3 regions of the Geobacillus sp. 47C-IIb genome follow, and region 3 is predicted to be linked to each of the others. Evidence: riboswitches for the same ligand, from Rfam matches in the RefSeq annotation. Region 3 holds a riboswitch; each other region holds the start of a gene.
The links. A riboswitch is a leader RNA that binds a small molecule or an ion and turns the genes downstream of it on or off. The one in region 3 is predicted to bind cobalamin.
Positions count from the first base shown of each region.

Region 1: another riboswitch for cobalamin. It lies ahead of IC804_RS03285 (ABC transporter substrate-binding protein); the one in region 3 lies ahead of IC804_RS00870 ((2Fe-2S) ferredoxin domain-containing protein).
Region 2: another riboswitch for cobalamin. It lies ahead of IC804_RS14385 (ribonucleoside-diphosphate reductase subunit alpha); the one in region 3 lies ahead of IC804_RS00870 ((2Fe-2S) ferredoxin domain-containing protein).

Region 1 is NZ_CP061473.1:655,575-661,084, reverse strand. It holds gene nagE (N-acetylglucosamine-specific PTS transporter subunit IIBC) at 1-372, shown strand, start outside; gene IC804_RS03300 (DUF7916 family protein) at 431-1,348, shown strand; gene IC804_RS03295 (IS1182 family transposase) at 1,249-2,880, opposite strand; gene IC804_RS03290 (PH domain-containing protein) at 3,369-3,983, shown strand; cobalamin riboswitch at 4,292-4,491, shown strand; gene IC804_RS03285 (ABC transporter substrate-binding protein) at 4,633-5,510, shown strand, end outside.
Region 2 is NZ_CP061473.1:2,840,256-2,845,765, reverse strand. It holds gene IC804_RS14385 (ribonucleoside-diphosphate reductase subunit alpha) at 1-1,649, opposite strand, end outside; cobalamin riboswitch at 1,777-1,973, opposite strand; gene IC804_RS14380 (ATP-binding cassette domain-containing protein) at 2,163-3,173, shown strand; gene IC804_RS14375 (ABC transporter permease) at 3,175-3,966, shown strand; gene IC804_RS14370 (hypothetical protein) at 4,043-4,222, shown strand; gene IC804_RS14365 (response regulator transcription factor) at 4,197-4,871, shown strand; gene IC804_RS14360 (sensor histidine kinase) at 4,868-5,510, shown strand, end outside.
Region 3 is NZ_CP061473.1:162,107-167,616, forward strand. It holds gene IC804_RS00850 (energy-coupling factor ABC transporter ATP-binding protein) at 1-768, opposite strand, end outside; gene IC804_RS00855 (energy-coupling factor transporter transmembrane component T family protein) at 765-1,490, opposite strand; gene IC804_RS00860 (energy-coupling factor ABC transporter substrate-binding protein) at 1,474-1,767, opposite strand; gene IC804_RS00865 (energy-coupling factor ABC transporter permease) at 1,772-2,515, opposite strand; gene IC804_RS00870 ((2Fe-2S) ferredoxin domain-containing protein) at 2,516-2,914, opposite strand; cobalamin riboswitch at 3,095-3,287, opposite strand; partial or broken gene IC804_RS00875 (S-adenosylmethionine--2-demethylmenaquinone methyltransferase) at 3,348-3,488, opposite strand; gene IC804_RS00880 (retropepsin-like aspartic protease) at 3,506-3,886, opposite strand; gene IC804_RS00885 (hypothetical protein) at 3,876-4,130, opposite strand; gene rraA (ribonuclease E activity regulator RraA) at 4,182-4,667, opposite strand; tRNA gene IC804_RS00895 (tRNA-Gln) at 4,925-4,996, opposite strand; gene IC804_RS00900 (glycerophosphodiester phosphodiesterase family protein) at 5,181-5,510, shown strand, end outside.

The DNA.
Region 1 (5,510 bases), 490 kb from region 3:
GTTCAAGGACTCATCTATGCTGTGATCTATTTCGTTGTTTTCTATTTCCTGATTACGAAGCTCAATTTAAAAACGCCGGGACGTGAAGATGACGTAGAGGGAGAGTTTACCGACAGCAAAGCGGCGCAGTCGGGCGTAAAATATGAAGAGCTAGCGGTAAAATATATAGAGGCATTGGGAGGAAAAGAAAACCTCACACAAATTGATAATTGTGTCACACGCTTGCGCTTAAAAGTAAAAGACATGTCAAAAGTCAACGAAGCTGAATTGAAGCGCTTAGGGGCGAAAGGGGTGCTTCGTCTCAACCAAACGGATTTGCAAGTGATCATTGGCACGGATGTCGAATTTTTAGCCAATGCGATGAGAAAATAATCAAAAGTGAAATGGACAGATCGTTCTTGTATGCGAACGTTAGGAAGGAAGAGCGCTTATGAAACGATTGTTGGATTGCAGCGCCTCCGATTTCCGCAAGATGGAAGGGAAGCAGTTGAAACAAGCGATTCAGGCGTCAGAAGGTAGAGTGATCGTTGCCGAAGTCATCGGAGAATTTGCGCCGCTTTATCCAGCGATCACCAACGCCGAACTGGCGGCGGCGTTTGGGGCGGATTTGCTGTTATTGAATTGGTTCGATGTGTTCCGTCCAGTTGTGAACGGTTTGGACGTGAATGAGCCCGATCACATGGTGGAGCGGTTAAAACAGTTGACAGGGCGCCCGGTTGGCGTCAATTTGGAACCTGTTGACCCGAACGCGAAGCAGCTCGAGGCGTTGGCGTCATTGCCAAAAGGGAGAATGGCAACGGCAGAGTCACTGCAACAAGCGAAGCGGTTAGGAGTTGACTTTATTTGTCTGACCGGGAACCCGAAAACAGGCGTGACGAATGATGAGATTGTGAAAGCCATCGAAACGGCGCGGGCTGTTTTAGGCGAAGACGCTCTAATTATTGCCGGGAAAATGCACGCAGCAGGCGTTGCCGACGAAGCGGGAAGCGGTATCGTATCGGAAGAAGTGGTGGTGCGATTTATTCGCGCTGGCGCTGACATCGTTTTGATGCCAGCTCCAGGAACCGTGCCAGGGGTAACATTAGACAAAACGGAGAAGCTTGTTCGGGTGGCGCATGAACATGGAGCGCTTGTCATGCTGACGATTGGCACAAGTCAGGAAGGAGCGGATGAGCATACGATTCGCCAAATCGCGCTTGCGAGCAAAATGGCCGGAGCGGATATGCACCATATCGGCGACGCTGGCTATCATGGCATCGCCGTTCCAGAGAACATTATGGCATATTCCATCGCTATTCGCGGCAAACGCCATACGTACATTCGCATGGCAAGATCGCCCTTGAGATAACAATTGTTTATTCTCAACAAAGAAGGTTTTTCTGTTCCCGCTGAACGGAAGTAAGGAGAGAGGCCCAGACTGTTGACAAAATGGGTTTCAGACGAATGTCTGAAACCCATTTTGTTCCATAAATAGACTATGTTTTCAAAAAAAGTGGGTAGGATGGGAAGCCATGCAAAGGAAAAGAAAGGGCGGTGCTTCGCCTTCCATAGGTAATTCGCCAGTTTTTTTAAATTCATGGCAGCACAAACAAGCATCGCCTGCGCCTCATTTTTTTCCAATCCCCGGTAATGCGTCCAGCGCAGACCATGCTTCTCTTTCATATCGGCGAAATCCCGTTCAATCGTCTCTTTTCGGAGGGCATAGAGTTCCCGGTATTCCGGAACATACCGCAAATGCTCTGCTTCTTCATAGTAGTCCTGCCATACGTGGCGAGTGACTACTTTGGTGTAGCTCTTGCTTTGCGTGCACTGATGAAGATACGGACAGCTTCGGCACACCGCCGGGTCCGATTTGTATTCCCGGTACCCTTCCCGATTCGTAGTAGAGTAAGATAGAACTTGATCATTGGGGCATAGATAACAATCAAAATATTCGTCATACACAAAATCTGATTTCCGAAAGAATCCATCTTTTGTTTTCGGGCGAGTGTACGGCCAAATCGGCTTTACCCCTTGTTCGAGTAAATACTTGGCAATGGCAGGAGTTTTATATCCTGCGTCTACACACACGGCTTCCGGACATGATTGGATTTCCCGTTTCACTCGTTCGAACAGCACAAAAAACGCTTGACTGTCATGGACGTTGGCTGCCGTCACGTAGGTCTGTAGAATCCATCCGTTGCGATCACAAGCTGTATGATACGAATAGGCAAACACTCGCTCCCGTTCATTTTTCACCAACAGTCCGCTCTCCGGATCCGTTTTGCTTACTTTTACTTCCCGTTTTTTTTTTTTCTCAGATGGCAACGGCGATTTTCCATGAGCGATCCGATCCCGTTCGATTTCTTTTTCGAGTTCCTGTTGGTAGGCTTTGGCTTCGACTTCTGCCATTTCCGTTGTAAACTTCTTTTTATTGGCGCTTGCTTTGACATGAGTGGAGTCTACGTACAAGACACTCGAATCTACCAATCCGTGTTCAAAGGCTTCTTTTAAAAATCCGTGAAAAAATTTGATGGAATACATCCGTTCCAGCGAAACGACGCGCATAGTTTTTACTTGGCGTCGAGTGATGAGAACGGGATCATGAAGACTAAGTCCTAAAAACCAACGGTAGGCGACGTTGGTTCGGATTTGTTCGACGGTTTCACGCATGGAGCGAATCTCAAATACATACTGAATCAAATACATTTTAAACAACATCACTGGATCAATGCTCGGACGTCCATGATCAGGAGAGTAGAGATCTTTCACCACATCATAGATAAAAGAAAAATCAATGGCCGCATCCAGCTTTCTTACCAAGTGATCCTCTGGAACCAGATCATCCAGTTTCACCGTGGTTTCGGTATAGCGCCCATCTTCTTGGTGTGGCCGAAGCATCGTTCCTTTCCTCCATTTCTCCCTCGTCTTACCTTCATAATAAAACAGCTTGTCGACTTTGTCGACAAGCTGAGAGGCCGATACGGCCTCTTTTTTGAAGACTAAAACAAGCAAAAAGTGTTGCGGATGGCAAGGAAAATGTGACGGCTGCCGAGCAGTTGAGGACGAAACCGTCGGTTCACTCCGTTTTGGGTGATCAACGGAAACGGCTGTTGGCATGCGGAGAGTGGCCTTTATGGCGTGATCGCCCCTTTCCGCATTTACGAGTGCTAAGTTGTGGGTGATTGTTTTTTACGGGAATGAAACTTTTCTCCTTTGTGCACGTAATATTAGATGGAAGGCATTAGACGATAGCTATCTTTTGTTTGTCTGACGATGGCGGAAAGCCGCGCACACGTCCATCCAGCTCTCATTTGGCAAGACAATGTGCGGCACGCGGAAACAGAGGTGTCAATTGAAAACTAGGAAAACCGGAGAGGAGAATCGGGATGTTTGGAAAAGTCGCCGCTGATGTGCTTGGGCTGAGCGACATCGGCTCGGTCATTCAAACGAAAGATTACGATAAAGTCGATGCTGATGATTATGTGATGCATGAAGACGGAGAAAAAATTTACTTTCTTATTAAATCCAAATCAGATGAGTATTGTTTCACCAACCTTGCACTCATTCATCTAGACGGCACGAGCGCCACAAGCAAAAAGCGGACGCTGCGCCGCTATGATTACTATAAATATCCGATTTCCGATGTGTCGCTCGAGACGGCTGGGACGGTCGATTTGGATGCGGAAATCAAATTTAAAATCGGATCGCACTCCTACTCGATCGATGTTCATAAAAAACATATCGAGGAATTGAAAGATTTGTATAAATCGCTATTGGCCATTGCCACGATTTGTGAGGAAAACGAAACGAAATTCGACTATGCCCAGCGCAGTATGGAGCTTGCGGCCAACCTGTTTGCCAACATGCGTGGCGACGGCACCAACGTTGCGGCCGATTTTAAGGCGATCAATGAGTATGCGTTTCAATGGCTTACTGAAGCGAAAAAGAACTATACAGTGAAAGATTTCGGATTTGTGTTTGACAAATATATTCAACAGTGATGAGATAAATTTTGTACAAGGAAAGGACGCGCTCCGGAGAAGGGGCACCTTTCCTTATTTTTTTCAAAATACAGTTGACGAAGTTCATTTCGATTAACGCACCCTCTGTTGGTGGTGCGTGATGTGCCTAGATAAATTGCGGGCATTGAATACGATGAACGGGTGCTGTATTCCGCGTGAAACATGGTGAAGGAAGCTGAGCCGTCTGGGGAGAGGGCCGCTGATAGCCTGCCGTCAGCCACCATAAATTCATAGTTGTCAAATGTTAAACCTTGCTTTAATATAAAAATTGTCCATATCCGAATAGTTTCATAGACTCGCAGCAAGGTGCCGCGAAGGCTTAATAGGGAATCCGGTGGGAATCCGGAACTGTCCCCGCAACTGTCAATGCGGACGAAATGAAATTGCCACTGTGCGGCTGGATGGCTTGCGCCGTCTCCCGCATGGGAAGGCTTCAGAGTAGGATGAAGCATGAGTCAGTAGACCTGCCTTGCTTGCGCAAAAGTTTCCGAATCTTCGGGGGGTGAGACGCGGAAACGGTCGCCTAGGCATTTTTGTGCTTACATTAGGCCGTTTCGCGCTCATTCCCGGATTTAGACGGAATGGGCGCTTTTCTTTTACATATATCACCTAAAGGGGGGAACGACTGATGAAGCGTTGGAAATGGTCAGCGGTATTGGCTGCTCTGGTCGCTTTGGCCGTTATGCTTGTCGGCTGCAACAGCGGAACGGGGAACAGCGCCCAGCCGGCGAAAAAAGAGGAACAGAACCCGGAACAAGCAGCGTTTCCGGTGACGGTGAAAGACGGGCTGGGGGAAGAGGTAACGATCAAAGCAGAACCGCAAAAAATCGTTTCACTTATTCCAAGCAATACGGAAATTGCCTACGCGTTGGGGCTTGGTGAGAAAATTGTCGGTGTCAGCGATTTTGACAATTATCCAGACGACGTCAAAACGAAAACGAAAGTCGGCAGCATGGAATTTAACGTCGAGAAAATTATTTCCTTGAAACCGGATCTTGTTCTCGCCCATGCGTCAAGCGCTCATAACGCGAAAGACGGCCTGCAGCAACTAAAAGATGCCGGCATTACCGTGCTTGTTATCAATAGCGCCACGTCGTTTAACGATGTGTATGCATCGATCAAGCTCATCGGCCAAGCAACCGGAACAGCGGATAAAGCGGAGCAAGTCATCCATGACATGAAGGCGAAACTGGCGCAAATGAAGGAAAAAGCAAAACAAATTCCGGCGGACAAGCAGGTGAACGTCTGGGTTGAGGTGGAGCCACCGCCGCAACTTTATACAGCCGGCAAGGGGACGTTTATGGACGAGATGCTTCAGGTGATTTCTGCCAGAAATGTTGCCGGCGATTTAGAAGGTTGGCCGATGGTGACAGAGGAACAGGCGGTTGCCTATAAGCCTGATGTCATCATTACAACATACAGCGGAGCCGAACAAGTGCTTAAACGCACGGCTTGGAAGGACGTACCGGCCGTGAAAAATAAGCGAGTGTATGACGTTAACACCGA
Region 2 (5,510 bases), 960 kb from region 3:
AACAGATGATGCCAGCCAAATGTACCGAGACCGACAGCACGGTATTTTTTGTTCGTCAAGCTTGCTTGCAGCACAGGAATGTTGTTCAAATCAATGACATTATCAAGCATCCGCAGTTGAATCGGAATCAAACGTTCGAGCACTCCATCGGTGACGGCGCGCGCCAAATTGATTGACGATAAATTGCAGACGACAAAATCGCCCGGTATTTTTTCGATGATGATCGTTCCATCTTTCACATATTGCTGCTTCGTCACTGTCGGACTTTGGTTTTGCGCAATTTCCGTACAAAGATTGCTACAGTAGATCATGCCAAGATGGCGGTTGGGATTTTGCCGGTTGACTTCATCGCGGTAAAACATAAACGGCGTCCCCGACTCGAGCTGGCTGCGCATAATGCTTTTCATCACTTCAATCGCTGGCACTTTTTCTTTTGACAGTCTCGGCTCATTGACGCATTGCCAATATTTCTCGCGAAAGCTGCCACGCCCTTTTTCCTCATCATAAAAGTCTTCGAGGCTAAACCCCATCACCTTCCGCACCTCATGTGGGTCAAACAAATACCAGTCGCCTCGCTGTTCGACTTGTTCCATGAACAAATCAGGAATGCAAACACCGGTAAACAAGTCGTGCGTGCGCAGCCGTTCGTCGCCGTTATTGAGCCGTGCATCAAGAAAGGCAAAAATGTCTTTATGCCACACATCTAAATAGACGGAAATCGCCCCTTTGCGTTGCCCTAACTGATCAACGCTCACCGCCGTATTGTTCAGCTGTTTCATCCACGGAATGACGCCTGACGAAACACCTTTAAATCCTCTGATGTCGCTGCCGCGCGAACGGATTTTGCCAAGATAGACACCGATGCCGCCGCCTGACTTCGATAAATTGGCAATGTCAGTGTTGCTGTCGTAAATCGCCTGCAAGCTGTCATCCACCGTGTCGACAAAGCAGCTTGACAACTGACCGTATGACTTCCCGGCATTGGCAAGTGTCGGCGTGGCCACCGTCATATATAGGTTGCTTAACGCCCAATACGCTTCCTTCACCAACTCGAGGCGCCGCTTAGGCGGTTCGTTCACCATCAAGGTCATAGCAATGATGAGAAACCGTTCTTGTGGCAGTTCGTACAGCCGCCGCTCATAATCGCGGGCCAAATAACGGTCAGCGAGCGTGCGCAACCCGATATACGTAAACAACAAGTCTTTGTCTGGATCAAGAAATGAGCCAGCCGTCTCGATCTCTTCTTTTGTATAACGCTCAAGCAATAGCGGGCTGTACACCCCTTGTTCTGTCAAAGAAACGATTAATGAATAAAAATCACCATACCGCTCGCGCGCATCGTACCCGCGCTGCCGTGCCGCCTCGCGGTACATCATCCGCAAATACAACCGCGCGCACACAAACGTCCATTCCGGCTCCTCTTCACTAATGTACGACAACCCTTCTAAAATAGCGGTTTGATACAGTTGATCAACGGTGACGAACTCTTTTCGACTGAGAAGCTGCCATACACGCTCTTCATATTCCTCAAGCGACAAACGGACAAAGCCTGCCGTCGCCTGCTCAATTAACGCGGCAAACTCTCTGCGCGAAAGCGACTTCTCTTTTCCTTGATCATCAACAACAATGGATTTCGTGACCGCTGTCATTCGTTTTCCCTCTCCTTCAATAAAAAAATCCGCTCGGGTGAACGAGCGGATGAAACGACAGACAGAAAAAGGCATACGATTCCTTTTTCTATTTCCCTATCGTTTCATCTTCTCACACCCCGAAGAACATGAAACTTCCAAGCAAGGCAGGTCTCCTGACTCGTGCATCGTCCTACTTTGGGTCCTTCCCAGCGGCGTGCCGTGCAAGCTTTCACCGCCAGTGGCCATCCCATTTCGTCCGCACATACAGTTGCGGGGGCAGTTCCGGATTCGCACCGGATTCCCTATTAAGTCCTGATGGACACCATTGCTTGCAATCACCATATGTAGTTGTTAAAGCAAACAAACACAACGATATATAGTATTTATCATGTTACTGGAACAAGCATATACCAAAACCGGGAAAATTGCAAGAGTGGGTAAATCAAAAAATTGTTCCTTGTTCACATTCTGTTCATAATAGCGTGCTACGATTTGCCATGTACAAATCATTGTAAAGAGGAGGACACAAAAATGGGACACAAACACCGCTCCGCTTCCGAGCATCAAGAGTGGGCAGTGGAAGCGCACGGATTGGTAAAAGTTTTTGGCGACCATCGGGCCGTAGATGGCCTCGAGTTGCGTGTACGTACCGGCACGATCTATGGAGTGCTTGGACCCAATGGCGCCGGCAAGACAACAACCATTCGAATGTTGGCGACCTTGTTGCGCCCGGATGGCGGTTCGGCCCAAATTTTTGGGTACGATGTCGTCAAGCAACCTCAAATTGTCCGACAGTTGATCGGTGTCACCGGCCAATATGCGTCCGTTGACGAAACGCTCAGCGCTGTAGAAAATTTGATGATCTTTTGTAGACTTCTCGGACTGAGCCGAGCAGAGGCGCGACGGAAAACAAGTGAATTATTGGAGGAATTCGGCTTGACAGAAGCGGCCAAACGCCCGTTAAAACATTTCTCGGGCGGCATGCGTCGGCGCCTCGATCTCGCCGCCAGCCTGATCGCCCAGCCGCCGCTCATTTTTCTTGATGAGCCGACCACGGGTCTCGATCCGATCACACGTAATCAAATGTGGGAAACGATCCGCCGCTTAGTCCGCATGGGATCAACCGTGCTGTTGACGACCCAATACTTGCAAGAAGCGGATGAATTGGCGGACCGCATCGCCGTGATTAATCACGGCCGTGTTGTCGCCGAAGGGACCCCCGATGAACTCAAAACATCTGTCGGCCAGTCGTCATTGCAAGTCAAATTGCAACAACCGGAAAAGATCGAAGCGGCCAAACGCATCATTGAACACGTTCTCCGTATCCGGTCAAGCATATCTGCAGAAACCGGGAACATCACGGCGTCAATGGCCGATCCGGATCAAGTGACGGACGTGCTTGTCGCTTTGCGGCAAGAGGGGATCCGCTTAGCCGAGGTCAACGTCCAAAAACCAACCCTTGATGAAGTCTTTTTAGCCATTACCGGCCATGGAGCGAAAAAAGATGAAGAAGAATTCAGCGTTCTAAGGGAGGTTCGATAGAATGAACACTCGCCAACTGAACAGCCGCACGAGCATTTCCCAAGCGGTGCGAAACTCGTTCACAATGGCCTATCGCGGTTTGCTGAAGGTACGGCGTACGCCGGAACAACTATTTGACGTCACTTTCCAGCCGATCATTTTCACGTTGATGTTTACTTATATCTTTGGTGGAGCCATCGCCGGAAATGTGGACAACTACCTGCCAATGATTATTCCCGGCATTCTCATCCAAACATTGATCGGCGCCTCTGTCGCTTCAGGAGTCCAACTTCGGGATGATATGGACAAAGGTGTGTTCGACCGCTTTAAATCATTGCCGATCGCCCGCATCGCGCCGTTGGCAGGGGCGTTATTAGCCGATGTCGTTCGCTATGTCATTGCCGCTGTGCTGACGTTTACCATCGGATTTCTCATCGGCTATCGTCCGGAAGGAGGTGTCGCCAGTGTGGCGCTTGCCATCGTGTTCTCCATCGGGTGCACGTGGGCTGTCAGCTGGATATTTGCCTTCTTCGGCGTCATTGCCCGCAATGCAGCTAGCGTACAAGGAATTTCCATGTTGGCGCTGTTTCCGCTTATGTTTCTTTCAAATGCGTTCGTGCCAGTCAAGACAATGCCTGACTGGCTGCAATGGATTGCCAAAGCCAATCCCCTTTCCCATATGATCACGGCCGTTCGCGAACTAACGAACCATGGCACGATTGGCACTGATTTTATTATTTCTTTAATCGGCGCAGGAGCGATTGTCGCGATTTTTGCCCCGATCACGGTTCGTGTCTATATGCGCCGCGCATAATCATGGGGGATGTCTGACGCTTATCCCCCGAACAGCCAAAACCAACAAACAGATTCATTCACGATCTGACGTCAGGATGAAAATAAGGAACAGATGGGCTGCTACATTAACGGAAACGAACGAAAACATCGGACGAATAGCGATGAATGGCGAGCAATACGCCCGCTACATTGACGGGGACGAACGAAAACGGCACAATGGAAAAGAGAACGCGTGGAGGGAAGATGACAATGGCCCGAATTTTAGTTGTCGATGATGATGCACATATCCGCGAACTCGTCAGCCATTTTTTAAGTTTGGAAGGATTGACAATCCACGAAGCAGCTAATGGAAAAGAAGCACTTGACGTGCTAGAAACGACGAAAGTGGATTTGGTCATTATGGATATTATGATGCCGGAAATGGATGGGTGGGAACTATGCCGTGAACTGCGCGACTATGACGATGTTCCCATTCTGATGTTGACCGCTAAAGGGGAAACGAGGGAAAAAGTGAAAGGATTTTCTCTTGGGGCAGACGACTATCTCGTCAAACCGTTTGACCCCCTTGAACTTGTCGCCCGTGTCAAAGCATTGCTTAAACGGTATCGTATCGCCACCTCGCAAATCGTGCAAATTGGCCATTTGTCGTTAAACCGCAAGACGTACGAATGCCGTTTGGGAGACGTGGAAGTCCCTTTGCCACCAAAAGAATTCGAACTGCTTTTTCAACTGGCCAGCTATCCCGGTAAAACGTTCACGCGCGACGAATTGATTGAACAGATTTGGGGTTACGATTATGAAGGAGATGAGCGAACCGTTGATGTTCATATCAAGCGGCTGCGTGAACGGTTCGCTCAGCCGAACGCTCCCTTTTTCATCCGCACGATTCGTGGACTCGGCTATCGGCTGGAGGCACGCCAATGAAACGATTATGGTTTGTGTTTAAATCCATCTTGACCGTGATCGCTGTGATGTCAATCATCTGCCTCTTTTGGTCTGCGGCATATTTCATCACAGAAGCGATCTACACCCGATTCGCTTGGCAGCCGCATCCGCTCGTTCGGCAAATCATTTCATCGATCTTCGGCTTTTTGCTATTCGGGATGACCATGAGCGCGATCGGTCCTTTTTTGCGAAAGCGCGAAAGAGTATTTTGGCACCACTTAATAGACGCCATTAATCGAATCGCCAAAGGCGATTTTCGAGTGAATCTTCAGGTTGACTGGGGCGGACGGCATCATCCGTTTGCCGAACTCGTGACACGCATTAACGACATGGCCGCAAATTTGCAGGCCATGGAAGACATGCGTCAAGAATTTATTTCCAACGTTTCTCATGAGATTGGCTCTCCGCTAACATCGATTCGTGGATTTGCCCGCGCACTCAAAAACGAGAACTTAAGCCAAGAGCAGCGGATGCATTATCTTGATATTATTGAAACTGAATGCGTAAGACTGTCAAAGCTAAGCGAGAATTTGCTGCGGTTGGCGATGTTAGATTCTGAGCGCTACCCGCTTCATCCGACATCCTATCGTTTGGACACGCAATTACAAACGCTCATTC
Region 3 (5,510 bases):
TTCCTCTGGCCGCCATGCTTGCCAAAGCCGCACGAACAGCGGAACATCCAAGCGAATGTCCAACAGCCGCTGGCGGTCGGCGAATACGTCTTCGGGCGCCCCTTGCATCACGATCCGTCCTTCGTGCATGACCGCGACGACATCCGCCCACTGCCAGACGAAATCCATGTCATGGGTGGCGATCAACACAGTCGTCCCCGCCTGGTGAATGGCGTCAATTTGTTTGAGAAACTGCTTTGTCTGATGCTGATCCAAATAGGCGGTCGGTTCGTCCAATACGAGCAAGTCCGGCTTGGCCGCCATCGTACAGCAGAGCGTCAGCCATTTTTTCTGTCCGAGACTGAATTGATGGGTCGGGCGGTCCAGCCAAGATTGAAGGTGGTATTCCGCCGTAATCGCGGCAAGCGCCTCCCTCATTTTTTCTCGATCGATTCCGGCATGGACTAAGCTGATCGCCAATTCATCACGCACGAGCGGGGCGAGGATTTGATGCTCCGGGTTTTGAAAGACGATGCCGACTTCACGCCGCCATTGCGTCCAATCAGCGCCGCGTTCATACATGTTGCGCCCTTTCCAATACACCGCTCCTTCCTGCGCCCGCAGCAGCCCGTTCAAATGAAGAAACAACGTCGTTTTGCCGCAGCCGTTTGGCCCGATCAATGCGCATTTTTTTCGCTCTGGAATTTCCCAATCAATCCCATTCAGCACGTACCGTTCTGCTTGATAAGCGTATTTCACTCGTTCCATTCGCAGCAGCAACGTTTTCACCCTTTCCGCCATGCCCACCCAAGCAGCAAGGCCATGATGATGCCGGCCGCAACATCGACAAGAGGCACATGCGCTTTTTCCCGCTGATGCGTATGCCCAGCCGACGCGACGCCTCCACGCGCCGCAAGCGAACGGCTGAACGCTTCATACGACTGCCACGTTTTCATCCATAGTTGGTACATCAGCATCCCGCCATGCCGCCAATGCGTTCCCCCGCTGCGGGCCCGCAACGCCAGCATCAGCTCTGCGGCCGCCTGCTCGAGCAAAAAGATAAAGCGATACATAAGAAAGCAAAGTTCCACGAGCGCCGCCGGCAGCCGCATTCGCCTCAGCACCGCAATCAAGTCCGGCGCCGGCGTCGTAATGAGAAGGAAAAACAAGCACGACCAGGCGGCAAGGGAGCGGACGGCGAGCTTTGCAGCCGGCTGCAGCTGGCTGTCGATGAAAGTTATTTGAAAAGGAACCGACACGGACACAACGAGCGTCAGCAGGCTGAGCCCTAAAAAAACGGAGGCGGCGAGCATCGCTTTTCCATACACGGAAAACGGCACTCGTGCACGAGCGACAATCCAATACGCCATTCCGATGAGCACAAGCCATTGTTCGCGCCAGCCGCCCATCATGACAACGGCAAGCATAACAAACGCCACGATCAGCTTCCACTCCGCCCGCCATGCCCGCAGCCGGTTGTCATACGCCCAACGGTCAAACTCGCGAATCATGGCTGTTTTTCCGCTCCGAACGCCCTTTGTACAACCCGACGACGTAGCCGATCACGCCGGCGCCAAGCGCGGCTTGCAGCGAGAACAGAAGCGTTTCGACTTCGCCGCCTGGAGGGGTGAAGATCGACTCAAACCACGGCCGGTAATGCGGGTTGAGCGTTTGAATGGCTTTTTCCGCCTGATCGTCCGTTCCACCGAATTCCGATCCGCGCGCCCACCAAAGAGGAATGATGACAAGCAAAGCAGCCAGCAACACGAGCAAGCCATTTTTCTTCATCGCATTACGCCCCCTTTTCCTTTTGGAACAGCGGAGAAGCTTGATAGGAGGAAAGCCAGTTCCAGACGATTACCGTTATGATGCCTTCCGTCACCGCCAACGGCACTTGAGTAATGGCAAAAATGCCGGCGAATTTCAAAAACGAGGCGGTGACTCCCCCATCAGGAGACGGAAACGCCAGGGCAAGCTGCAGGGACGTCATGACATATGTAGCCAAATCAGACAAACAAGCGGCAAGAAACAAAGCCGCTCGATTGGATACCGCCCCTTTTCGGCACAGTTGATACACTCCGTACGCGACGAACGGGCCGACGATCGCCATCGACATCGCATTGGCCCCAAGCGTCGTCACTCCTCCGTGGGCAAGAAGCAGCGCTTGAAAGAGAAGAACGACTGTGCCGATCACCACCATCACCCATGGTCCAAACAAAACCGAGCCGAAGCCGATCCCGGTCGGATGCGAGCTGCTGCCGGTGACGGATGGAATTTTCAACGCCGACAATACAAATGTAAACGCGCCAGCTAACGCCATCAGAAGCTTATGTTCGGGGTGCTGCTTCAGCGTATGCACAAGCCGCCGCAATCCGAACACAAAGAACGGCAAAAACAACAGCCACCAAAACAGCGCCCATTTGACAGGCAAAAATCCTTCCATAATATGCATGGCATACGCTTCATTTTCATTTGTCAACAAAAAATAGGAAACGAACAAAGCCGCCATTCCGCTCCATCGAACCGCTCTCTTCATTTATCCCTTCACTCCTTTCGCAGCATGTTCCGTTTTCCGTTTTCCGCTTGGCGCCTCCCGTTCGCCGGCTGGCGTCAACACCAATTCGCCTTCGTATTCATACGTCGCCCACTCCCGCATCGGAACCCCCTCACCCAAATGGGCGCGCACAACCTCCTTCGCCCGCTCCGGCGTCATCTGTCGATACCAGATGCCTTGCGGATAGACGATCATCACGCACGCGTCTTGGCATCGTCCGTTGCAGCGCGTCCTTGTTGTATGGACAGCGTCGTCAAGCCCGAGACGGGCGATCTCCTCGCGCACCGCCGTTGTCACGTCATCTCCGCCATGGCGGAGGCACGTCCCTCCGTTGCAAATGAGCACATGATGCTTCATTCCCCGCAAATCCCACGTCGCCACCAAATCCCTCCTTTTGCTAGAATGGTAGAATGAAATGCGGCAGACGGACGGTTTTTCGACAAAAGAAAAAGCACCTCTACAGCAGAGGTGCAGAAAAATGTATACGAAAGCCGTAAACGGCCCAAACAGGGCCCCTAAAGCCGTCATTCTCCCGCACGTCTGCCTATAGTCCCGTAGGCATCCGTCCGATCCAAACAAGGCAGGTCTCCTGACTTAGGATCATCGCTTGGCGGCGTCTTCCCGAAGCATCCTTCAGTGACTTGCTGCCGCAAAGCTCCCCATCACAGTGGCGGGCACCGTGCCGGATTTTCACCGAGCTTCCCTTTTCACCCAAGCCCTAAGCGGGCTAGGCACCTTGTTTGTCTTACCGCCATATATGCGCTGTCATGGAACAAGCATCCGTTTTCATCGTAGTACAACCAATGCGTTGCCGTCAACCGTTTTTTGCCGACAAATCTTTGTTGGCGACGACAACGCCGTCCGCATCAGCGTACACGTACGCCCCTGGCTCCCAGCGGACGCCGCCAAACTCGAGCGCAACGTCGCGGGCGCCTTTTCCTTCTTTTTGGCATTTCGAGCGGGCGTTCCATTTCAACCAGAACGATACATCTCCAACTTGTCCAGGTCTAAGACAAATCCAGCGCCCAGCAATATATCCAATCCTAACAAACCGTTAATCCCCTCATAGTCCATCCCGCTAAAATCAATTTCATACTCTCTTAGCTGGAAAGAATCTAGCTGAATACAGTCTAATTTTTTTGTAAACGCGTACTCTTTCCCACCGATTCCGTAATAAGCCACAATACGATCGCCCGGCTCTACCCGCAAATGAATATCTTCTACTGCATTTTGAGAAATCACTGTTTTCGCCGCACCAGTATCAATCACCATATTATGAATCAACTTAGACCTTCCTTGATAAACGATTTCGATCGATGCAAACAGCAAGCCTTCACGATATTCAATCTGCATAATGAAATTTCCCTCTCAGGCCAATCGCTCCCCGAACTTTTAAAACAATCTCCTTGTGGCTAGTATGATAAACAAGCTGATTCCCTTTCGATTGCAGCAACTCACGAGTTGCATCCTTGTCGGAAACCGTTCCGATAACAGCCACCTCTTCAATGATTTCTTGATCTCCCTCTAAATGGGACTTTAATACTTGTAATTTCACAAATTGATTTGGATACAATGAACGCACTTCATGCCATTCCATCTCCATCGCCTCAACCTGTTCGTTGTATTGAACGAGACTCGACCGCAGCCGTCAACCATTTTTCGCCAACAAATCTTTGTTGGCGACGACAACGCCGTCCGCATCAGCGTACACGTACGCCCCTGGCTCCCAGCGGACGCCGCCAAACTCGAGCGCAACGTCGCGTGAGCCCTTTCCCTCTTTTTTGCTTTTCACCGGGCATGTGCCGATCGCCATCACGCCAATCGGCATGGCGCCAATTTCCGCTGAATCGCGGATGCAGCCGTGGATGATGACGCCAGCAAGCCCCCTCTCGCAAGCGATTTGCGCCAGCCGGTCGCCTAATAGCGCGACGCGGCGCGAGCCTTTTCCATCGACCACGAGCACCGTCCCCGGCGGCACCGTCTCCAGCGCTTCTCGGACAAGGACGTTGTCTTCAAACACATCGACCGTCGCAATCGGCCCGGAAAACGCCCGCTTTCCGCCGTACGATTGGAACGGCAACTCGCATACTTGCAACTCGTCTAAAAATTGATCGCATAAATCGGCTGTTTTCATTGTCGCTCTCCCCTTTCATGTTTTGCATTCGCCGTCATTCGCCAAAATCCTTCTGCCTCAGCAGTTTTTTGTCGACGATCTTTCATTCGAACGACTGACACGAACGCGGCGATGTGAACCAAACCATTGTGTGGCCGTCAATCGCTTCGATGTATTCCACCGATCGCATTGAAACCATAAAAAACGGCCCCGCGCCGATATATAGCGGAGACCGTTTTCACCGGCTCAAAGCCCCTCCGGTTTGACCAGACGTTCAGCTGGGCTAGCTGGATTCGAACCAGCGCATCACGGAGTCAAAGTCCGTTGCCTTACCACTTGGCTATAGCCCAACGTGTTTGTCGTCATTCACAGTATGCAGCATAGTGGCTTCCTTTATACGTAAAAACGAATATCGTTTTGCATCAAGTGGAAAAATACGGATAAGCATTCACGTTCCGCACGTTTTACCATCTCTTCATCTTGTCTTCACAACCGTTTCATTCCAATAAGGTATGCTGGAAACAGAAAGGGGGGATGACGTTGCATCGAATATGGCTTTATGTCTCGTTCTTGGTATGGTTACCGCTAGGCTTAGCCTCCTCTGCTGCTCCACAACAGCCGTCTGTCACCCGCGAGCCGATCATCATCGCCCATCGCGGTGCTTCCGGACATGCACCGGAGCATACACTTGCCTCCTACCGGCTTGCCGCCCGCATGCACGCTGATTATATTGAGGTTGACGTGCGCATGACGAAAGACGGAAAACTCATCGCCATGCATGATGCAACACTCGCCCGAACGACGAATGCCGAAACCGTCTACCCTCGCCGTTCTCCGTGGCAGGTTGGCGATTTTTCACTCGCC